Regions from separate parts of the Pseudomonas sp. P5_109 genome, predicted to be linked through region 1. Evidence: predicted binding sites of a transcription regulator. Region 1 holds the regulator's gene; the other holds the start of a gene.
The links. The regulator sigma-54, encoded in region 1, starts transcription at its own class of promoters, with help from an activator protein. The targets are predictions, from matches to a motif close to ANTGGCATNNANNTTGCTNT.
Positions count from the first base shown of each region.

Region 1 (11,771 bases):
AGACGTTCAACACCCTCGATGGCCAGGGCATCAAGATGCTGATGGCCGCCGGCGTGCAGACCGCCATCATCAGTGGCCGCAAGACCCCGGTGGTCGAGCGGCGCGCCAAAAACCTCGGCATCCCGCATCTGTATCAGGGGCGCGAAGACAAACTGGTGGTGCTCGACGAGCTGTTGGCGCAACTCAACCTGAGCTACGAACAGGTGGCCTACCTCGGCGACGACCTTCCGGACCTGCCGGTGATTCGCCGCGTCGGCCTGGGCATGGCGGTGGCCAATGCCGCCAGTTTCGTGCGTGAACACGCTCACGGCATCACCCTCGCCCGTGGCGGCGAAGGTGCCGCTCGCGAATTCTGCGAATTGATCCTGCGCGCCCAGGACCGCCTCGACGCGGCCAATGCGGCGTACCTGTGAGCCCACTATGCTGAGCAAAAAATTTCGCAACACCCTGATGTTCACTTGCATCGCGGCTATATTTGCCGCGGCTGGCTACTGGAACATCAGCCCGGAACGTTTTCTCGACAAGCCGTTAACGCCGGTCGATGAAAGCATGATCGACTATTACGCCATCAACGCCCACAGCGTGCAGTACCTGCCGGACGGCAAGCTGCAATATGACCTGGTGTCCGACAAGGTCGAGCATCTGAAAGCGACCGAGGTGACACTGCTGACCAACCCTGACCTGAACGTGTTCCGCGGCACTGAATTCCCGTGGCACGTCCAGAGCTTGCGCGGTGAGGTCAACCCCGACGGCACCCAGGTCGAACTGATCGATGACGTACGCATCACGCGCTTCGACGAGAAAAACCGCAAGACCCTGATCACCAGCACCCGCATGACCGTGTTCCCGCAGCAGCAATATGCGCAGACAGAGCAAGACGTTAGAATCGACGGCGCTGGCGGTGTATCGACTGGCAAGGGAATGAAAGCGTATTTGAAAGAAAGCAGGATACACCTGCTATCGAACGTAAGAGGACAGTATGAGGCTCGTTAAAACCCTCCCGATTTTGCTCAGTCTGGGCGCAGCACTGGGAAGCGTGAGCGCCTGGGCTCTGCCGGAAGATCAACAGCAGCCTATCCGCATTCAGGCCGACGATGCCCAACTGGACGACAAGCAAGGTATTGCAACCTATAAGGGTGACGTGATCATCACCCAAGGCTCAATGAAGGTGACCGGCAACACCGTCACCATCACCCGCACGCCGACCGGTGACATCGATGTAGTGACCTCGGTAGGCAACCTGGCGTACTTCGAGCAACTGCAAACCGCTGGCGATCCCAAACCCGTCCAGGGCTGGGGCGTGACCATCCAGTATCACGCGGCACAAAACCGGGTCGTGCTGATTGACAAGGCAAAAGTTGTCGACAAGGACAACAACGTCACCCAGGGCGAGAAAATCGTCTACGACACAGTCAAGAAGCTGGCCAGCGCCGGGCGTGCCACCGGCAGCAAGGTGACCGAGTCGCGTCCGCGCATCGACATGGTGATCCAGCCGAAGAAGAAAACCGACGAGAAAAAGGCCCAGTAATGGCAACTCTGAAAGCTCAGCATCTGGCCAAGAGCTACAAGAGCCGCCAGGTCGTGCGTGATGTCAGCCTGTCCATCGACAGCGGTCAGATCGTCGGCCTGCTTGGCCCTAACGGCGCCGGCAAGACCACCTGCTTCTACATGATCGTCGGCCTGGTGCAGGCCGATCAGGGCCGCGTCCTGATCGATGACCTGGACGTCAGCCACCAGCCGATGCACGGCCGTGCAAAAGCCGGCATTGGCTACCTGCCGCAAGAAGCATCGATCTTCCGCAAACTGTCGGTGGCCGACAACATCATGGCCATCCTCGAGACCCGCAAGGAACTCGACAAGGCCGGTCGGCGCAAAGAGCTGGAAAGCCTGCTGCAGGAATTCCACATCAGCCACATCCGCGACAACCTCGGCATGAGCCTGTCCGGTGGTGAGCGCCGTCGCGTGGAAATCGCCCGCGCCCTGGCCACCAACCCGAAATTCATCCTCCTCGACGAACCCTTCGCCGGCGTGGACCCGATTTCGGTCGGAGACATCAAGCAGATCATTCACCACCTCAAGGCCAAAGGCATTGGCGTGCTGATCACGGACCACAACGTTCGTGAAACCCTGGATATCTGTGAAACCGCCTATATCGTCAATGACGGTCAACTGATCGCCGAAGGCGATGCCGAGACCATCCTGGCCAACCAACTGGTCAAGGAAGTGTACCTGGGCCATGAGTTCCGCCTGTAAACGCTGAGTCGTGCCCAGGCAGTCGCCTGGGCACGTGATCCGCGATACGCCAGCGTTTCATGCGAACAAGCGTGTTCAGCCCTCAAAAAGGGCAGCGCGGCAACACAATTTAATAGTTTTTTATTGTTACAGCGGTCTAGGCAAACCCTTCAGTTTCGGGCATATAATTTGCTTAAGTTTGGCGCCCCGGCGCCCTGTAGTGGATGGCGCATGTGCGCCGGCGAATAAGGTGTTAAGCCCCTGCCATGAAACCATCGCTAGTCTTGAGAATGGGCCAGCAGCTGACGATGACACCGCAGCTGCAACAGGCCATCCGCCTGCTCCAATTGTCGACCCTGGACCTGCAACAGGAAATCCAGGAGGCCCTGGAGTCCAATCCGATGCTCGAACGCCAGGAAGAAGGCGACGACTTCGACAATTCCGACCCCATGGCCGACAACGCCGAACAAAAACCCAACACCGACATCCAGGAACCCTCCTACCAGGAAACCGCCCCGACGGTTGACAGCCTCGATGAGGGTGACTGGAACGAGCGCATCCCCAACGAACTCCCCGTCGACACCGCGTGGGAAGACGTTTACCAGACCAGCGCCAGCAGCCTGCCCAGCAATGACGATGACGAGTGGGACTTCACCACCCGCACCTCTGCCGGTGAAAGCCTGCAAAGCCACTTGCTGTGGCAACTGAACCTGGCACCGATGTCCGACACCGATCGCCTGATCGCCGTGACCCTGATCGACTGCATCAACAATCAGGGCTACCTGGACGAAACCCTCGAGGAAATCCTCGAAGCCTTCGACCCGGAACTGGACATCGAACTGGACGAAATCGAAGCCGTCCTGCACCGCATCCAGCAATTCGAGCCCGCCGGCATCGGCGCCCGCAACCTGGGCGAATGCCTGCTGCTGCAATTGCGCCAGCTACCCGCCAAGACCCCTTGGCTGGCCGAGGCCAAGCGCCTGGTCACCGATTACATCGACCTGCTTGGCAGCCGCGACTACAGCCAGTTGATGCGCCGCATGAAGCTCAAGGAAGACGAGCTGCGCCAGGTCATCGAGCTGGTCCAGAGCCTCAACCCGCGCCCGGGCTCGCAGATCGAGTCCACCGAAGCCGAGTACGTCGTTCCTGACGTTATCGTGCGCAAGGACAACGAGCGCTGGCTGGTGGAGCTGAATCAGGAGTCGGTGCCACGGCTGCGGGTCAACGCCCAGTATGCCGGTTTCGTGCGCCGCGCCGACACCAGCGCCGACAACACCTTCATGCGCAATCAGTTGCAGGAGGCCCGCTGGTTCATCAAGAGCCTGCAAAGCCGCAATGAAACCCTGATGAAGGTTGCCACCCAGATCGTCGAGCATCAGCGCGGATTCCTCGAATATGGCGACGAAGCCATGAAGCCGCTGGTCCTGCATGACATCGCCGAAGCGGTCGGCATGCATGAGTCGACGATTTCACGGGTGACCACCCAGAAGTTCATGCACACCCCCCGGGGAATATATGAACTGAAATACTTTTTCTCCAGCCATGTCAGCACCTCCGAAGGCGGCGAATGCTCGTCCACGGCGATCCGCGCGATCATCAAAAAACTGGTTGCCGCGGAAAATCAGAAAAAGCCGTTGAGTGACAGCAAGATCGCTGGTTTACTGGAGGCACAAGGCATTCAGGTGGCTCGCCGCACCGTCGCCAAGTACCGCGAATCTTTGGGGATCGCGCCTTCGAGCGAACGTAAGCGGTTGATGTAGGGCCACGCCACAGCGTTCCAGTGGTAGATCATCTGATCTACCGCTTTATGCACTGGCAACGAAGGAGAAGCTGTATGCAAGTCAACATCAGTGGACACCAACTGGAAGTGACCGAACCTCTTCGCACCTACATCGGCGAAAAACTCGAACGATTGGAGCGACATTTCGACAAGATCACTAACGTACAGGTCACGATGACCGTCGAAAAGCTGAAGCAGAAAATCGAAGCCACGCTGCATATTCCCGGGAATGAAGTGGTCGCAAACGCGGAACATACTGATATGTACGCGGCGATCGACGCACTCACCGACAAGCTGGATAAACAACTCAAAAAGCATAAGGAAAAGACCCAGAGCCTCCTTCAGGGCGCAACCGGTCGTTAACACTCCCAACCCATGATCCGACTTGAAAGTATCCTGACCCCCGGCCGTTCCCTGGTGAACGTGCCGGGTGGCAGTAAAAAGAAAGCCCTCGAACAAATTGCCAATCTGATCGCCCGCGAAGTGCCGGCTCTGGAGATGCAAGATGTCTTCGAGGCTCTGATTGCCCGTGAAAAACTCGGTTCCACCGGTTTTGGCAACGGCATCGCTATTCCACATTGCCGTCTCAAGGGTTGTGTTTCGCCCATCAGTGCACTGATGCACCTGGACGCCCCTATCGATTTCGACGCCATCGACGGCGCACCGGTTGACCTGCTGTTCGTACTGCTGGTCCCGGAAGCCGCCACCGATGCGCACCTTGAGCTGCTGCGACAGATCGCCAGCATGCTCGACCGCAAGGAAGTTCGCGAAAAACTGCGTAGTGCTACAAGCAACGAAGCCCTGTATCAGGTTGTCCTGGACGAGCAAAACGGTCAGTAATCATGCGCTTGATCATCGTCAGTGGCCGTTCCGGCTCAGGTAAAAGTACCGCCCTCAACGTTCTTGAGGACAACGGCTACTACTGCATCGACAATCTGCCTGCCGGCCTGCTCCCGGAACTGGCCGAACGAGCGTTGATTCATACCGAGCTATTGCAGCCGTTGGTCGCCGTTTCCATTGACGCCCGCAACCTGCCCAGCCACCTGTCACGCTTCCCCGACCTGCTCGAGGAAGTCCGCAGCCGCCACATCCAGTGCGATGTCCTGTATCTGGACGCCGACGAAGAAACCCTGCTCAAGCGCTTCTCGGAAACCCGCCGACGTCACCCCCTGACCAACGCCAACCGCTCGCTGGCCGAAGCCATCAGCGTCGAGAGCGCCCTGCTCGGGCCGATTGCCGACCTCGCCGATCTCAAGATCAACACCACCAGCCTGAACCTGTACCAACTGCGCGACGCCATCAAGCTGCGCCTGTTGAATCAGCCAGAACCCGGCACTGCGTTCCTGGTGGAGTCCTTCGGGTTCAAGCGTGGGATGCCGGTGGACGCCGACCTGGTGTTCGATGTGCGCTGCCTGCCCAACCCTTACTGGAAGCCGGAATTGCGCGAGCAGTCCGGGCTCGATCTACCGGTTGCCGAGTATCTGGCGGCACAGCCGGATGTCGAAGAGATGTTCCAGGACATTTCCACATACCTGCTAAAGTGGCTGCCTCGTTTTGCCGCCAGCAACCGCGCCTACGTCACCATTGCCATTGGCTGCACTGGCGGACATCACCGCTCCGTCTATCTGACCGAGCGTCTGGGACAGGTGCTGCAAAAATCACTGAAGAACGTCCAGGTTCGCCACCGCGACCTCAGCTAAAGGATTCACACCGCGATGCCTGCTCTGGAAATCGAAATCATCAACAAGCTGGGCCTGCATGCCCGCGCTTCTGCAAAATTCGTTGGGGTAGCGGGTCAGTTCCCATGCCAGATCCGCGCCGGTCGCACGCCGGAATCGATGGTCGATGGCAAAAGCATCATGGCGATGATGATGCTGGCCGCCGGCAAAGGCACCACGATCCACTTGAGCACAGAAGGCGAGCAGGAACAGGAAGCGCTGAATGCGCTGGTGGCGTTGATCAACAACTTCTTTGACGAAGGCGAGTAATCCCGCCGAGGGAGCTTTTGTGGCGAGGGGGCTTGCCCCCGTTGGGTCGCGAAGCGGCCCCAAACCGGGTCATCGCAATGCACCAGATACACCGCGTTTGCTGATTTTTACGACTGCTGCGCAGCCGAACGGGGCGATGCGGCGTTCCGACAAGCCCCCTCGCCACAAGAGCCCCTCCCCACAAAGCAACACCACAAATCACGCCAGCGCCGTATCCATCACCATCATCAAACAAAACCCCATCAGCAACCCAAGGCTGGCAAGCTTGTCGTGACCATTGCGACGCGACTCGGGAATCACTTCGTGAGTCACCACCAGCAACATCGCCCCCGCCGCCAGCGCCAGGCCCAAAGGCAGCAGCAACTCTGCCAGACTCACCAGCCAGGCGCACAATAGCGCGAACACCGGTTCGACCAACCCTGATGCGGCACCGATCAGGAACGCCTTGACCCGGGACATCCCTGCCCCAGCCAGCACCAACGCGATCACCAATCCTTCCGGCACATCCTGCAGGGCAATACCCATCGCCAGGCTGTCGGCATCAGCCATGCCGCCACCGGCGGAAACGCCGACCGCCATGCCTTCGGGGATGTTGTGGGCAATGATCGCAAACACAAACAGCCAGATGCGCGGAGGAATGACCGGCCGCTCCAGGGTACCGACCAGCATTTCCGGGCTGGCACCGGAGACCTTCCGGTCCACAAGGAACAACCCGAACGCGCCGAGCATGATGCCGAAGCTGATCAGCCCGCTGGACGCCCAGGGTGACAAGCCAAGCCCTTCGGCGGCAGCAATGCCCGGAACGATCAACGAAAATGCCGTTGCCGCAAGCATCACGCCAGCGCCAAAACCCAGCAAAGTGTCGCTGAGCATCTGCGGCATGCGCCGAATCACCAATACCGGTACCGCACCGAGCGCGGTACCCAGGGCGCAGATCGCACCGCCCTGCAATGCACGCAGCAACTTCGGCTCAAGGTCGAGCCATGCCAGACCATGGGCAACCAATAGGCTCATTCCCGCCAGCAGTAACAGCGATCCAAACGCGTAACGAAACATCCGCCCACTTCCGATCGCCAGTGTTTCAGTGCCCATAGCCCAGCCTTGGATTGTTTTTACAGATGACTTAAACCAGTGTGGCCTGATAGCGCGCAGCGACTTCCGGCCAATTGATCACGTTGTAGAACGCGCTGATGTATTCCGGACGACGGTTCTGATAGCGCAGGTAATAGGCGTGCTCCCAGACGTCGAGGCCCAGAATCGGTGTATTGCCGTTCATTAACGGGCTGTCCTGGTTTCCGCTGCTTTCCACCAGCAGGGTCTTTTGCGGGGTCACGCTCAGCCAGGCCCAGCCACTGCCAAAGCGGGTCAGTGCAGCCTTGGTGAACGCTTCCTTGAAGCTGTCGAGACCACCCAATTGCTCATCGATAGCCTTGGCCAGCGCCCCTTCGGGTTTGCCACCGCCGCCGGGCGCCATGACTTCCCAGAACAACGAATGGTTGGCGTGGCCGCCCCCTTGGTTGATCACCGCCGCGCGCAGCTTTTCCGGCAGTTGCTGAACGGCGGACACCAGTTTCTCCACCGGCCACTCGGCATACTCGGTGCCCTCGACGGCCGCGTTGAGGTTGTTGATGTAGGTCTGGTGGTGCTTGGTGTAGTGGATTTCCATGGTCTGCGCATCGATGTGCGGTTCCAGGGCGTCGTAGGCGTACGGCAAGGCAGGCAAGGTAAAAGCCATGTTCAATGGACTCCATGATGATGAGGCGCAGGCGAAGCGACATCGATGTGCAACAGTCGATGGGTGCGCGGATATTCGCCGTGTTCACTGATGAAATTCAGCAGCTCGACGTAGGTCTTGCTGCTCTGGCGCAACGCGGCTTCACGCAAGGCCTGCGGCAGTCGTGGGTCCTGCATGGTCTGCAACAGCCGTTGATGGACGGCGCACAGGTATTCGGCGCTCTCCTCCGGCTGGTTCAGACGCAAGTGCAGGTCCGCCAGGTTGTGATGGGAAATCACGCAGGCCGCCACCGCTTCGTCGGCATCCGCCCAGCGCTCGAACAACACCTGGGCCAGGGCCAATGCCTGCAGGTACGCCTCGCGGGCATCGACCAGTTCGCCCAGCATGAAAAAGCGATTGGCTCTTTCGATCGTGCGTTTCCAGTGCTCCATGGTGCACCTCCAAAGCGGTAGCGGGGCTTACACGCCGCCCGCGGTGAGTTTTTCCGGGTTGAGCAATTCTTCCAGTTGGCCGCGTGACAGATCGGTGTGTTCCAGCGCAACGTCGATCACCGGCCGGCCCTGCTGATAAGCCTTCTTGGCAATCTCGGCAGCTTTCTGGTAACCGATGATCGGGTTGAGCGCGGTGACCAGAATCGGGTTGCGAGACAACGCTTCCTTGATCCGGCCTTCGTTGACCTTGAAGCTGGCGATGGCCTTGTCCGCCAGCAGGCGGCTGGAGTTGGCCAGCAACTCGATACTGCTCAGCAGGTTCTGGGCGATGATCGGCAGCATCACGTTCAGTTCAAAGTTGCCCGACTGCCCAGCGATGGTGATCACGCTGTCGTTGCCGATGACCTGAGCCGCGACCATCGCGGTGGCCTCGGGAATCACCGGGTTGACCTTGCCGGGCATGATCGAGGAACCCGGTTGCAGCGCTTCCAGTTCGATCTCGCCAAGGCCGGCCAGGGGGCCGGAGTTCATCCAGCGCAGGTCATTGGCGATTTTCATCAGCGACACGGCAGTAGCCTTCAGTTGCCCGGAGACCGCGACGGCGGTGTCCTGGGAACCGATCAGCGCGAACAGGTCCTTGCCTGGCTGGAACTCAACCTGGGTCAATTTGCTCAGCTGCTGGCTGAAACGCGCCGCGAACTCGGGGTGGGCGTTGACACCCGTGCCCACCGCCGTGCCGCCCTGGGCCAGGGCTTGCAGGCTTGGCTGCAAGTCTTGCAGATGGCCGATATTGGCCTTGAGCTGCTGCGCCCAACCGTTGAGCACCTGGCTCATGCGCACCGGCATGGCGTCCATCAGGTGCGTACGCCCGGTCTTGACGTGGTGATGAACCTGCCCGGCCTTGCGCTCGATGACCTGCACCAGATGCGTCAACGCCGGCAGCAATTGCTCATGCAACGCCAGCGCGGCACTGACGTGGATGGTGGTCGGGATGATGTCGTTGCTGCTTTGCCCGCAGTTGACGTGATCGTTGGGGTTCACCGCCTCGCCGAGCAAGCGGCTGGCCAGCGTGGCGATCACTTCGTTGGCATTCATGTTGGAGCTGGTACCGGAACCGGTCTGGAAGACATCCACCGGGAAATGCTGCATGAAATCGCCTTCGAGCAGACCCTGGGCCGCATCGACAATGGCTTTGCCCTGGGCTTCGCCGATCTGCTTGAGCTCGACATTGGTGCGTGCCGCTGCCGCCTTCGCCAGGATCAGCGCGCGGATGAACTGCACCGGCATCGGTTTGCCGCTGATCGGGAAGTTATCCACCGCACGTTGCGTCTGCGCGCCGTACAGGGCGTCTTCCGGGACGTTCAATTCGCCCATGCTGTCGCGTTCGATACGGGTATTACTCATCGGGAGATCCTTGCATCAGTTCTATGAGAGGAATCGAGGGCTGCAACTCACAGGTAGCGAGTTGCCAGGTGTAGCTCTGCCAGCGCTTGAGGCGGCATTTGCACAACGAGAGGCGTTCCAGTTCGCGCAGTGGGCGCCAGGCCTGGTCAAGGCAGTAAGTGCGCCAGTGCCACGGCAGCGCGACATCGGCGGCGGTATCGAGCAACAAACGGAAGGAAGTTTCGGCGACGGTCCAGGGTGAGGTTGCCGTGCAAGCTGCCAGATACCGGCCTTCGGCCAGGTAGTGATCGATCAGGCGAGGCTCGTCGGGGTTCATCGCGCAACGGATCTGGCGACTCATCCAGCGCCAGCTTTCGAGGTAAGGATGCTCGTGCAAGGCAGAACTCATGATCCGGGGCTCATTCGGTAATGAGATTTATTATTAAATGATAATGAGAAACAAAACAAGACTGACAGGGTAAGTGACCTCCTGTGGGAGCGGGCTTGCTCGCGAATAGGGAGTGTCAGGCAACATCACTGCAACTGACACACCGCCTTCGCGAGCAAGCCCGCTCCCACAGGGGACCTGTGTTGTTGCCAGTAAAAAAGGCGCGCCACCCAATGGGTGGCGCGCCTTTTGGTGAAGCGGCCGAGGCTTAGCTGCCCGCCACCGTCATCCGTTCGATCAGCACCGAACCGGTGCGAATGTTGCTGCGCAACTCCAGATCGTTACCCACGGCGACGATCTGCTTGAACATGTCGCGCATGTTGCCGGCGATGGTCACTTCCTGGACCGCGAACTGGATTTCGCCGTTCTCGACCCAGTAACCCGCCGCGCCCCGGGAGTAATCGCCAGTGACCATGTTCAGCCCCTGCCCCATCAACTCGGTGACCAACAGCCCGCGTCCCATGCGCCGCAGCAAGGCCGCCTGGTCTTCATCGCCATGGGTGACGAACAGGTTGTGCACGCCACCGGCGTTGGCGGTGCTCGGCATGCCGAGCTTGCGGCCGGAGTAGGTGCCGAGGATGTACGACACCAGCTCGCCTTTTTCGACGAACGGTTTGGCGTAGGTTGCCAGACCATCACCGTCGAACGCTGCGCTGCCCATGGCCTGCATCAGATGCGGACGCTCGTCGATGGTCAGCCATTCCGGAAACAGCTTCTGACCGAGAGTGCCCTCAAGGAACGAAGACTTGCGATACAGGCTGCCGCCGGAAATCGCCGACAGGAAACTGCCGAACAGCCCCCCGGCCAACTCTGCAGAAAACAGCACCGGCACCTCGCAAGTCGGTACCGGACGCGCGCCCAGACGGCTCGCCGCCCGCTGCGCGGCACGCTGGCCGATGCTGACCGGATCGGCCAGAAGATTGCCCTGCCGATTCACGTCGTACCAGTAATCGCGCTGCATCTGGCCGTCCGCTTCGGCGATCATCACGCAGCTCAAGCTGTGACGAGTAGATGCGTAACCGCCGATGAACCCGTGGCTGTTGCCATAAACCCGGCAGCCCTGGTGGGTGCTGAGGGTCGTGCCGTCGGCGTTCTTGATCCGCGCGTCGGCATCGAAGGCCGCCGCTTCACAGATCAAGGCTTTTTCGATGGCCTGCTCCGGGGTGATGTCCCATTCGTGGAAAAGATCGAAATCCTGCAGGTCCCTGGCCATCAGCGCGGCATCCGCCAGGCCCGAGGCTTCATCTTCGGAAGTGTGCTTGGCGATGGCCAGTGCAGCGGCGACCGTTTCGCGAATCGCCTCCGGACCACTGGCCGAGGTGCTGGCCGAGCCTTTGCGCTGGCCGACGTACAGAGTGATGCCAAAACCCTGATCGCGGTTGAATTCAACGGTTTCGACCTCACGCTGACGCACCGAAGTCGACAAGCCCTGCTCCAGGGACACCGCCACCTCACAGGCACTGGCGCCCTGACGCTTGGCTTCAGCGATGATCTGCTCGACTTGCTCCTGCAGTGCCGGCAATGCTTGTGGGCCGACGCTTTCAACTGCACTCATGCTGTTCTCCACTCAAATTCTGCTTTCGGTAACGGTCATCGAGCGACCGGGCCGGACAAGCGGCCCCCGACTGGTTATCATGGCGGCGTTTCTTTGCGGACGGCCACCATGGTTGATTCTTACGACGACTCCCTCGATACGGGAGAAAAAAGCAAATCCCAGGTCAAACGCGAGCTGCATGCTCTGGTTGACCTTGGCGAGCGCCTTACAACACTCAAG
Region 1 covers NZ_CP125380.1:982,321-994,091, reverse strand. The annotation lists gene QMK54_RS04250 (KdsC family phosphatase) at 1-413, shown strand, start outside; gene lptC (LPS export ABC transporter periplasmic protein LptC) at 421-993, shown strand; gene lptA (lipopolysaccharide transport periplasmic protein LptA) at 980-1,528, shown strand; gene lptB (LPS export ABC transporter ATP-binding protein) at 1,528-2,253, shown strand; gene QMK54_RS04230 (RNA polymerase factor sigma-54) at 2,499-3,992, shown strand; gene hpf (ribosome hibernation-promoting factor, HPF/YfiA family) at 4,067-4,375, shown strand; gene ptsN (PTS IIA-like nitrogen regulatory protein PtsN) at 4,388-4,852, shown strand; gene rapZ (RNase adapter RapZ) at 4,855-5,712, shown strand; gene QMK54_RS04210 (HPr family phosphocarrier protein) at 5,728-6,000, shown strand; gene QMK54_RS04205 (ZIP family metal transporter) at 6,199-7,092, opposite strand; gene QMK54_RS04200 (superoxide dismutase) at 7,124-7,735, opposite strand; gene QMK54_RS04195 (hypothetical protein) at 7,738-8,166, opposite strand; gene QMK54_RS04190 (class II fumarate hydratase) at 8,194-9,570, opposite strand; gene QMK54_RS04185 (FagA protein) at 9,563-9,958, opposite strand; gene pmbA (metalloprotease PmbA) at 10,206-11,552, opposite strand; gene yjgA (ribosome biogenesis factor YjgA) at 11,661-11,771, shown strand, end outside.

Region 2 (11,771 bases), 2.5 Mb from region 1:
CGCGAGATGCGCACATCGATGGAGCGGTCCTGACCGTCATAACCGATGCCCCGTAGCGCGGTAAAGATCTCTTCCCGGGACAGAATGCGCCCGGCATTGGCCACCAACAGCCAGAGCAAGTCGAATTCGGCGCTGGTCAATTCGATGCCGTTGCCCTGCAACCAGGCTTCGCGCAGGGCGTTGTCGACGATCAGCGGGCCGAACTGCAGACGCCGCTGTTTTTCCGGGGCGACTTCGGGTGCTTCACTGCGCCGCAGCAACGCCTGGATGCGCGCCAGCAGCAGGCGTGGCCGTACCGGTTTGCACACGTAGTCGTCAGCACCCAGGTCCAGGCCGAGAATCTGGTCGGTGTCATCGGTGCGGGCGGTGAGCATCAGGATCGGGCCGTCGTAGCGGGAGCGGACCTTGCGGCAAATGCTCAGGCCATCTTCACCGGGGAGCATCAGGTCGAGGATCACCAGGTCCGGTTGTTCCTTGATGATGCGGTTCGCAGCGAGGGCACCATCCCCTTCGATCGATACACGCAGGCCATTGGCTTCCAGGTAATCGCGGGTCAGTTCGGCCAGTCGCTGGTCGTCCTCCACAATCAATACCTGCCAGGCTTCTTGCTCCACGGGTGACCTCTGCTTGCCAAAAACACTAATAAGGAAGGATCCGCCCGTCTTTTTGTAATGATTCGGGGGGACAAATATGTATACACGCTGGGCCGATTGTATAAACGCCGCCCGTCGAGAACACAAGCGGGCAAATGCGTTCGGACAACAGTGTTTTTTGTGATAGGGTTCGCGCCCTTAAAAATCCGAACGGCTGTTTTCAATCGCTGAAAATCAGTGAAAAACAGTCCGCTCCAGCTAGCTCGCGGCCTACACGCCCGTTCCATCTTTCACACACAATTTACGCACAGGTTTATCCACAGGCAGTACGTTGCAACCCCCTCAAAAACGCATTATCTTGTACCTGGGCGCTAAAAAAACCCTACATGTAGGGTTTTAGCTTAAAAGCCCAACCACATTTCAGACCACAAACTCAAGCGCTTTATTGCCAGTTTATGGTTGAACCAAGCACGATTTTACAAGCCCAAACCGCACAGGCGGATGGCACCGTTTTTTCAGGCCCGCATGGCCGGAACGGTACGGGTGTTGCAGTCATGACTGGCACCCCAGAAAGGAATCCGGCTTCGAGCTCAGGCTCGGGGCCAAAGACTTCGGCACGGAAGCGGCATCATTAGCCTTTTTCCTACTGTCCCGAAGTTGTTATGCCCGACGCCAAGTCGGTTGTAGTGCTTCAGGACAGAACGGTGGGCACCGTGATGGTGCCCAAACAAACATAGAGAATGTGGAGACACCCCCCCATGCAAACCGACACAACTCGCGAGAACCCGCAGGGCACCTTGCCGCAGGCCGCTGATTCGAATTCGGATCTGTCCGCCACCGCGCCTGGCCAACTGCGCGTGATCAAGCGTAACGGCACTGTCGTTCCCTACACCGATGACAAAATCACCGTCGCCATCACCAAAGCGTTTCTCGCAGTTGAAGGCGGCACCGCTGCTGCCTCGTCGCGAATCCACGACACTGTTGCCCGCCTGACCGAACAGGTCACCGCGACCTTCAAGCGTCGCATGCCATCGGGCGGCACCATCCACATCGAAGAAATCCAGGACCAGGTCGAACTGGCCCTGATGCGCGCCGGCGAGCAGAAAGTGGCTCGCGACTACGTGATCTACCGTGACGGTCGTTCGAAAGAACGTGCCGCCCACGCGCCGGCCGAGGAAGCGGTCAACGCTCACCCGTCGATCCGCATCACCCGTGCCGACGGCACCTTTGCTCCTCTGGACATGGGTCGCCTGAACACCATCGTCACCGAAGCGTGCGAAGGCCTGGAAGAAGTCGACGGCGACCTGATCCAGCGCGAAACCCTGAAGAACCTGTACGACGGCGTAGCCCTGAACGACGTCAACACCGCCCTGGTGATGACCGCCCGTACCCTGGTTGAACGCGAGCCGAACTACTCGTTCGTGACCGCGCGCCTGCTGATGGACACCTTGCGTGCCGAAGGCCTGGGCTTCCTCGAAGTGGCCGAGAGCGCCACTCACCACGAGATGGTCGACCTGTACGCCAAGGCACTGCCGGCCTACATCGCCAAAGGTATCGAGTTCGAACTGCTGAACCCAGTGCTGGCCTCCTTCGACCTGGAAAAACTGGGCAAGGCGATCAACCACGAGCGCGACCAGCAATTCACCTACCTGGGCCTGCAGACCCTGTACGACCGTTACTTCATCCACAAGGACGGTATCCGCTTCGAACTGCCGCAGATCTTCTTCATGCGCGTGGCCATGGGCCTGGCGATCGAAGAGAAGAACAAAGAAGATCGCGCGATCGAGTTCTACAACCTGCTGTCGTCCTTCGACTACATGGCTTCGACTCCGACCCTGTTCAACGCCGGTACCCTGCGTCCACAGCTGTCGAGCTGCTACCTGACCACCGTGCCGGATGACCTGTCGGGCATCTACCACGCGATCCACGACAACGCCATGCTGTCGAAATTTGCTGGCGGCCTGGGCAACGACTGGACTCCGGTTCGTGCGCTGGGTTCGTACATCAAGGGCACCAACGGCAAGTCCCAGGGCGTCGTACCGTTCCTGAAAGTAGTGAACGACACCGCCGTTGCCGTTAACCAGGGTGGCAAGCGCAAAGGCGCTGTCTGTGCCTACCTGGAAACCTGGCACATGGACATCGAAGAGTTCATCGAGCTGCGCAAGAACACCGGTGATGACCGTCGTCGTACCCACGACATGAACACCGCCAACTGGATCCCTGACCTGTTCATGAAGCGCGTCTTCGATGACGGCAAGTGGACCCTGTTCTCGCCGTCCGAAGTACCGGACCTGCACGACCTGACCGGCAAGGCCTTCGAAGAGCGCTACGAGTACTACGAAGCCCTGACCGAGTACCCGGGCAAGGTCAAGCTGTTCAAGACCATCCAGGCCAAAGACCTGTGGCGCAAGATGCTGTCCATGCTGTTCGAAACCGGCCACCCATGGCTGACCTTCAAGGACCCGTGCAACCTGCGCAGCCCGCAGCAGCACGTGGGCGTGGTCCACAGCTCGAACCTGTGCACCGAGATCACCTTGAACACCAACAAGGACGAGATCGCCGTTTGCAACCTGGGCTCGATCAACCTGCCGAACCACATCGTCAACGGCAAGCTGGACACCGCCAAGCTGCAACGCACCGTGAACACCGCCGTGCGCATGCTCGACAACGTGATCGACATCAACTACTACTCGGTGCCGCAAGCGAAGAACTCCAACTTCAAGCACCGTCCGGTCGGCCTGGGCATCATGGGCTTCCAGGACGCGCTGTACCTGCAGCACATCCCTTACGGTTCCGACGCTGCCGTCGAGTTCGCCGACAAGTCGATGGAAGCGGTCAGCTACTACGCGATCCAGGCTTCCTGCGACCTGGCCGATGAGCGTGGCGCCTATGACACCTTCCAGGGTTCGCTGTGGTCCAAGGGCATCCTGCCGCTGGATTCGCAACAGATCCTGATAGAGGCCCGTGGCCAGAAGTACATCGATGTCGACCTGAACGAATCCCTGGACTGGGCACCGGTTCGCGCCCGTGTACAGAAAGGCATCCGTAACTCGAACATCATGGCCATCGCACCGACCGCGACCATCGCCAACATCACCGGCGTCTCGCAGTCGATCGAACCGACCTACCAGAACCTCTATGTGAAATCGAACCTGTCGGGCGAATTCACCGTGATCAACCCGTACCTGGTTCGCGACCTCAAGGCTCGCGGTCTGTGGGACTCGGTCATGATCAACGACCTGAAGTACTACGACGGTTCGGTGCAGCAGATCGAGCGCATCCCGCAAGAACTCAAAGAGCTCTACGCGACCGCCTTCGAAGTGGACACCAAGTGGATCGTCGACGCCGCCAGCCGTCGCCAGAAGTGGATCGACCAGGCCCAGTCGCTGAACCTGTACATCGCCGGCGCCTCGGGCAAGAAGCTGGACGTGACCTACCGCATGGCCTGGTACCGTGGCCTGAAAACCACTTACTACCTCCGTGCCCTGGCCGCGACCAGCACCGAGAAGTCGACCATCAACACCGGCAAGCTGAACGCTGTTTCCAGCGGCGGCAACCACGGTGAAGATTCGGTCCTGGCAGCACCTGCCGGCCCTGCTCCAGTGCCGAAGGCTTGCGCCATCGACGAACCGGATTGCGAAGCTTGCCAGTAAGCTGAGCCTGTAGGAGCGAGCTTGCTCGCGATGGTCTTGAGGCCGCCGCGTGTTTTCAGACAACACGCGTTATCGTTGACGACCATCGCGAGCAAGCTCGCTCCTACACCTACAGGTTTCACGAGCACAAAAAAGCCCCTCTCTCGAGGGGCTTTTTTGTGCAGCACTTTCCAGCATCAAGCCATCTGGATGATGGTCTGCATGATGGTGCTCTGGGTGGAGATGGTCTTGGCGTTCGCCTGGTAGTTGCTCTGCGCCTTGATCAGGTCGACCAGTTCGTTGGTCAGGTTGACGTTGGACTCTTCCAGGGAGTTGGAAACGATCGAACCCAGGGTGCCAGTCTGCGGCGCATCGTAGCCCGGGATGCCCGATGTGTAGGTCTCTTTCCAACTGGTGCCGCCTACCGGCTGCAGGCCTTGCTCGTTGGTGAAGCTGGCCAGGGAGATCTGGCCGATGGGCTTGGTCTGGTTGTTGCTGAAGTTGGCCAGCAACACACCGCTGCCGTCGATGGTCAGGTTGGTGATCTGGCCAGTGGCATAACCGTTCTGCGATGGAATCGAACGCGCGGTGTCGGCGTTGAACTGGGTGGTGCTGGCCATGGCGATGGTCACGCCAGCCGGGTCGGCTGACGCGCCGTTGGCCGTCCAGACGCCATTGGTGACACTGCCTGGGGTCCAGTTGGTGATCTTCAGGTCACTGCTGATCACCGAAGTCGGTGGTGTGGTCGGCGGCGTCACCGGTGTGCTGACCGAAGTCAGTTTGCCGGCGGAATCGAACGTCATGGTCGAAGGAACCGGAGCGGTAACGGTTGGATCACTGCCATCGGGGTTGCGACCATCGATCAGCGTGTAGGTGTCCCAAGTATTCGGACCAGTCTTGACCATGTATTGATCCATGGGGTGCTGGTTACCCTGAGTATCGAAGACCGGGGTGCTGAACGACTTGGTAAAGGTCTCGGTCTTGGACGGATCGAACTTGTTCGCCGCAACTGTCTGGTCGATCACCGGCGCCGTGGAGTTCAGGTTGATGATCGATGACACGCTGCTGGTGGACTTCGGCGCCAGGTTGGAGGTGTCGATCCGCAGGTCGGTCAGCACGCCGTTGACGATCTTGCCGTTGGCATCTACACCGTAGCCTTGCAGGCGGGCAGTGCCGTCGCTGTTGGTGACGTAGCCGTCCTTGTCGGTCTTGAACGTACCGGCACGGGTGTAGGTCAGCGAACCGTTGTTGCTCATGACGAAGAAGCCGCTACCCTGGATACCCATGTCGAGCACGTTGCCGGTGTTGCTCACGTCACCCTGGGTGAACTGCTGGGAAACGTTGGCCAGGCGCACGCCGTTGCCGACGGTCTTGCTGCCGGTGCCCAGGCGGGTCGCCGAGTACACGTCTTCGAATTCTGCACGGGACGATTTGAAACCGGTGGTCGCGACGTTGGCGATGTTGTTGCCGGTAACGTCCAGTTGTTTGTTGGCTGCAAAGAGACCGCTAAGGCCGATATTGAAAGACATCATCCACTCCTTTATGCCGGGTTAGTCGGCTTTACATACCAATGGTTTGTACTTTGGACAGGGCAACGCTGCCCAGCCCGGCCAGATTGAGCATCAACTCACCGCCGGTCTGGCTGATGGTCACGCTGTTGACGGTCGCGGGCAGGTTGGTGATCAACGCGACGGACTTGCCATCGATCGTGCTCGTGGCGCCGAAGGTGTAGGTACCGGCAGGTACCGTCTCACCCGCATCGTTCTTGCCGTCCCAGATGAAGCTGGCGTTGCCGGCCTTCTGCGAACCGAGGTCGATGGTGCGCACGGTCTTGCCGGTCGAGTCGGTGATCTTCAAGGTGGCGGACGCCACCGAAGACGGAACCACCACCGTGCCGCTGAGGCTCTTGGTGGTATCGACCACGGCCTTGTCGCCCGGCGCGATGACCGAACGGCCCACCAGCGACGACGCCTGCAAGGCCTGGGACGAGTTGTAGTTGCTGGCCAGGCCGCTCACGGTATCGTTGAGCGTGGTGATGCCTTCCAGGCTGCTGAACTGCGCCAACTGGGCCACGAACGCGCCGTTGTCCTGGGGCTCCAGCGGGTTCTGGTTTTTCAGCTGGGTCACCAGCAATTGCAGGAACGCATCCTTGCCCAGCGCCTTGTTGCCCGAAGCGCTACCGGCTGCCGACGCGAGGCCGTCAGTCGTGGTGTTGGTCTTGATCGAGGAGTTGGCCAGGATGTCGTTGAGGCTCAAACCGCTGGTGGAATCGCTAACACTCATGTGAGTCGCCCCTTATCACTGACCGAGGGTCAGGACCTTCTGCATCATGGTTTTGGCGGTGTTCATCATTTCGGCGTTGGTCTGGAAGGAACGGCTCGCGGAAATCATGTCGGCCATTTCTTCAACCACGTTGACGTTCGGGTAGTAGACGTAGCCCTTGGCATCGGCTGCCGGATGATTCGGCTCGTAGCGTGCCTCGAGGTTGCTCTGGTCTTCGACCACGCCCAGTACCTGCACGCCTTGGCCGGCGGCATCCTGGCTCTGGAACAGCGAGTCGCTGCCGCCGCTCTGGCCGCCCTGGAACATGGTGGCGAATACCGGGTGACGCGCGCGGTAGGTCTGGTCGATGCTCGACGAAACCGTCTCGGCGTTGGCGATGTTCGAAGCGACGGTGTTCAAACGCGTGGTCTGCGCACTCATGCCGCTACCGGCAATGTTGAAAACACTGGATAGAGACATGGCTTACTCTCCGCGCAGGGCTGATACCAGCCCTTTGAATTTGCTGTTGAGCAGGGTGAAGCTGGCCTGGAAGCCGATCGCGTTCTCCGCGTAGTTCGACTGCTCCAGCTGAGCGTCCACGGTGTTCTGGTCGATCGACGGTTGCATTGGCGTGCGATACAGCAACGACTCGTCGCCATTGCCCAGGCCTTCAGCTTCGATATGACGGCTGTTGGTCATGTTCAAGGCGAAAGTGCCGCTCTTGGTTTTCTCGTTCTGCTCGGCGAGCACTTTCGAAAAGTCCAGATCCCGAGCCTTGTAGTTCGGGGTATCGGCGTTGGCGATGTTGTTGGCCAGGACTTCGGCACGCTGGGCGCGGAAGCCCAGGGCTTGTTCGTGGATACCGAGCGCTTTATCGAAGCTGATGCTCATGTCGGGAAACCTTCGGGTGACCTGATTTTTCGTAGGATCAACTTAGCAAGCCCCATGCCAATTCAAAAAAGCCCGGAAACCGGGGCTTTGCCGGCCATGGCAACGCGGCAATGCCAGAAAAGCGGCAACGGTTTTCCGCCGCCTGCCGCTTTTCTGCCGCTTGGTACGATCAAAAGAACACCGTGTCACCTTGTAGGAGCCGGCTTGCTGGCGATGAACGATGACACAGTCTGCCTGGATGACCGCGGCGCCTGGATCGCCAGCAAGCCGGCTCCTACAAGGGCACGCGGTGTAAGTTGGAAATTATCGGCCACAAAAAAAGGAGCCCCAAAGGGCTAATGCCAGTCAGTTAAGCTGACTGGCATTTTTATTTTTGATCGGATACTTCGGGGATTTGAGCCTGATGGCCCGGGGGTAAATGCGCTCCGCCCGTCGATGAGGCAGTACATACTGCGGGGCTGAGGCATGCAGCTCGGCCAGGTACTTGGGGATGTTCCCGGAGCGGTCGGCCGAGACGCTGTTGATAAACCCGAGGATCGCCCAGGTGCAGGCGGTAAAACTCATTTCACATGGGTAAATGCCGGGGCAGTGGCGACTCATTTCCACCATTTGATAGCGCAACAAGTTGTAGCCCAACAACACTCCCCATAATTCCTGCTCGATCATCTCGGGCGTTTTGCTGCGCAACGTATAGCTGCTGTTGAGCAGCGTCTGTTTCATTTCCCGAAAGCCTAATTCGATCTCCCATCGCTGACTGTACAGATCAACGATTTCGTCGGACGGGAAGCGCAGCGGGTCGGCCATTGAGGTCAGGATCTGACATACCTTGCCTTTGACGGTTTTGCTCAGGAGTCGCGCGGTCAGACGCTCCGGCAGCCCCGGCCATTGCTTGCGAGCCTGCGGCGAAGTGCTTAACGAAACCACCGCATCCTGGCGACCCAGACGCTGAACCACTTCGTACTGCGCACCTTTGCGCAATGGCATCAGCCAATGGCGCTCGGAGCCGGCCTGCTGCCACTGGTGCAGCAAACCCAAGGAATAAAAGCCGCGATCGAACAGCGTCAACGAGTGATCGGGCGTGGTTTCGATCAGTTGTTCTGCCAGCTTCATTTCGTTGCTGCGATAGCCGTCAAACGCGCTGCCGATCAGCAAGTGACTGGTCAACTCCATTTGGCAGACCATGCGCACCTGAGGGAAACCAGTGTCGCCATGCTGGTTACTGGCCGAGTCGTAATGCGCACGGTTTTCGGGGGTATCGGGTGTTCGCCAGACGACACCGTCGACGCCCAGTAAGCGCAAACCGGCCCAAGTTGGATGAGCGGCTGCTTCATGCCAACTTTTCTGAGTCAGATCGAAGACCTGTCGTACAGCTTCGCTGCCTAATCGCTGACGGGCCTGGACTACGGCGCTGGGCGCTACCAGCGGACGCTGTCCCGGCAGCATGATGTTCATGCGGCTGACCACATCCCAGGCCGACATACGTCGAAAGAACGCCATGGAGATCACGCACCAAAGCATCATTTCCAGCGGCAAACGCCGCTTGCGCAGGGTAGCTACACCGGCCTGCTCAAGTGCCTGTTCGACCAAAGAAGGGTCGAGTAAGGAATCCAATCCCTCGATGGTGTTGGGAGTGGAGGCGATGTTGTGGGTCAGTTCCAGTGCCCGAGCGAGACGCATAAAAAAATCCGATGCCAGTACAGGCATCGGATTTTGATTTCTTGCGGCCAAAGGTCAAGCGAGAAGGCTTAACTGATCGGCATTACCCCAAAGGGCTCCCGTTTTTTGACAACACCAACAAATCACTTCGCCTGGTAAATGATCCCCGGGCTGCACTGGACCATCTGGTAATGATCCGGCAAACCGTTCAGCGCTTCGGAAGCACCGAGGAACAGGTAACCGCCCGGCTTCAACGTACTGTGGATGCGCAACAGGATGTCCTTCTTCACCTCGGCGGAGAAGTAGATCAATACGTTGCGGCAGAACACGATGTCGAACTTGCCCAGGGCTGCGTAGCTGTCCAGCAGGTTGAACGAGCGGAACTCCACCCGGCTCTTGATCGGCGCCTTGATCGCCCAGCGTCCCGGTCCTTTCGGATCGAAATAACGCTGCAGGCGCTCGGGCGACAGGCCGCGGCCGATGGCCAGGCTGTCGTACTCGCCGGTCTTGCAGTTGTTCAGCATGGTGCCGGACAGATCGGTGGCAACGATCTGCACGCCCATCCTCAACTGCCCCATGTTGACCCGCTCGAACTCGTCGATGGACATCGACAGCGAATACGGTTCCTGGCCCGACGAGCATGCCGCCGACCAGATGCGCAGGCGCTGGCCGGGACTGGCCTTGATCGCTTCGGGCAGTACCTTGTTCTTCAAGACTTCAAACGGGTAGGTATCACGAAACCACAGGGTTTCGTTGGTGGTCATGGCATCCACCACCTGCTCGCGCAAACCGCTGCGCGGCTGGGTCTGCATGCGCTGAACCAGCTCACCCAAAGACTTGATGCCTTGCTGTTCCATCAGTTTGTTGAGACGGCTGGAGACCAGGTATTGCTTGTTTTCACCGAGCAAAATGCCACAGGCTTTTTCCAGGAATACCCGGAACTGTTCGAAATCCAAATTACCCGTAGACAATGATGCCGCCTCTTAAATCGTGTTGACTGCCAGGGGCGCGGGCCCCTAGCTGATATCTGCTGCTTTGATCCGGTCGACTACCCGGGATGCCAGGTCATCAGGACGGAATTTGGCCAGGAAGTCATCGGCACCGACCTTCTTGACCATCGCCTGATTGAAAACCCCCGACAACGAAGTATGCAGGATGATATGAAGCTTTTGCATGCGCGGGTCGTTGCGGATTTCCGCCGTCAGGGTATACCCGTCCATCTCCGGCATCTCGATGTCGGAGATCATCATCAGGAACTCTTCTTCCGGCTTCTTGCCCTCGTCGACCAGTTTGCGCAGGTAGTCCAGCGCTTGCCGACCGTCGTTCAACGCCACCACTTCGACGCCGACCGTTTGCAGGCAACGCGTGACCTGCTTGCGCGCCACCGACGAGTCGTCGACCGTCAGCACGCGCAACGACAGCGCCTTGTGCTGGGTTTCGACATCCACCACGCCGACGGAAATCGCTTCCGGCGTCGGCGCCACTTCCGCCAACACTTTTTCGACGTCGATGATTTCGACCAACTGATTGTCGACCCGCGTCACCGCCGTCAGGTAGTGATCGCGTCCGGTGCCCTTGGGTGGCGGATGGATCTCCTCCCAGTTCATGTTGACGATGCGTTCCACCGAGCGGACCAGGAAACCCTGGGTCTTGGTGTTGTACTCCGTGATGATCACGAAGGGGTTGTTCTTGTCCTTCAAAGCACCGGAGCCGGTCGCCATCGCCAGATCAAGGATCGGAATGGTCGCCCCCCGGATGTTCGCCACGCCGCACACGACAGGACTGGACTTGGGCATCAGCGTCAGTTTGGGGCATTGCAGCACCTCCCGAACCTTGAAGACGTTGATCCCGTATAGCTGCTGGCCGTCGAGACGGAACAACAACAGCTCAAGGCGATTCTGCCCCACCAGTTGCGTGCGCTGGTTTACCGAATCCATTACACCAGCCATGCCCAGACTCCTACACCAACGCCAAGTGTTGTTGCGACGCACCTTCATCACTGAACGGCACGGCGCTTGCTTTTTTAATCGTTATGAACACAGAACCGACATTTTTTCGACGCCTGATCACACCCTATCGCAAATTACTCGGCGTGCTGGCGGCTGTTTGCCTGTTCAACGTTGGCAGCCCTGCCCTTGCTGACGCGGTTACCTTGCCTGACATGCTTATCGGCGTCACTCAGGGCTTTCTTGAATTCACCGTAGAAGACTATCTGGCTACCAGTCAAACGGAAGGTCGCTACGAGATCGAGGTCAAGCAGCTTGATCCGCGCATGCACATGCCGATGTGCGACAAGGAATTGACAGCAACGCTGGAGAGTCCCAAGCCACTGGGACGGGTCACGGTCAAGGTGCGCTGCGAGGGCGCCTCCCCCTGGACCGTGTTCGTACCCGCTCAAGTCCGCCTGTTTCGCGATGTCGTGAGCACCGCCCGGCCACTGCGCCGCGCCGCCATTGTCGAGCCTGGCGACGTGGTGCTGCGCGAGCGCGATATCAGCCTGATCAGCCAGGGCTACCTGACCTCCCTCGACCAGGCGATCGGGCAGCGACTGACCCGACCAATGGTCGCCGACCAGGTAATTACCCTGGTGCATATCGAACAGGCCGAGGTTATCCGCAAGGGTGATCAGGTGGTGATTACTGCCCGCAGCGGTACGCTCAGCGTGCGAATGCCAGGCGAAGCCCTGTCAAACGGCAGCCTGAGCGAACAGATACGGGTGAAAAACCTCAACTCCCAA
Region 2 covers NZ_CP125380.1:5,430,536-5,442,306, forward strand. The annotation lists gene QMK54_RS24035 (winged helix-turn-helix domain-containing protein) at 1-614, opposite strand, end outside; gene QMK54_RS24040 (ribonucleoside-diphosphate reductase subunit alpha) at 1,352-4,246, shown strand; gene flgE (flagellar hook protein FlgE) at 4,423-5,754, opposite strand; gene flgD (flagellar hook assembly protein FlgD) at 5,786-6,508, opposite strand; gene flgC (flagellar basal body rod protein FlgC) at 6,524-6,967, opposite strand; gene flgB (flagellar basal body rod protein FlgB) at 6,971-7,378, opposite strand; gene QMK54_RS24065 (IS4 family transposase) at 7,724-9,055, opposite strand; gene cheR (protein-glutamate O-methyltransferase CheR) at 9,178-10,005, opposite strand; gene QMK54_RS24075 (chemotaxis protein CheV) at 10,051-10,983, opposite strand; gene flgA (flagellar basal body P-ring formation chaperone FlgA) at 11,067-11,771, shown strand, end outside.
Region 2: a site for sigma-54 is predicted at 7,421-7,440, ahead of flgB (flagellar basal body rod protein FlgB). Genes of this name have one in related genera too.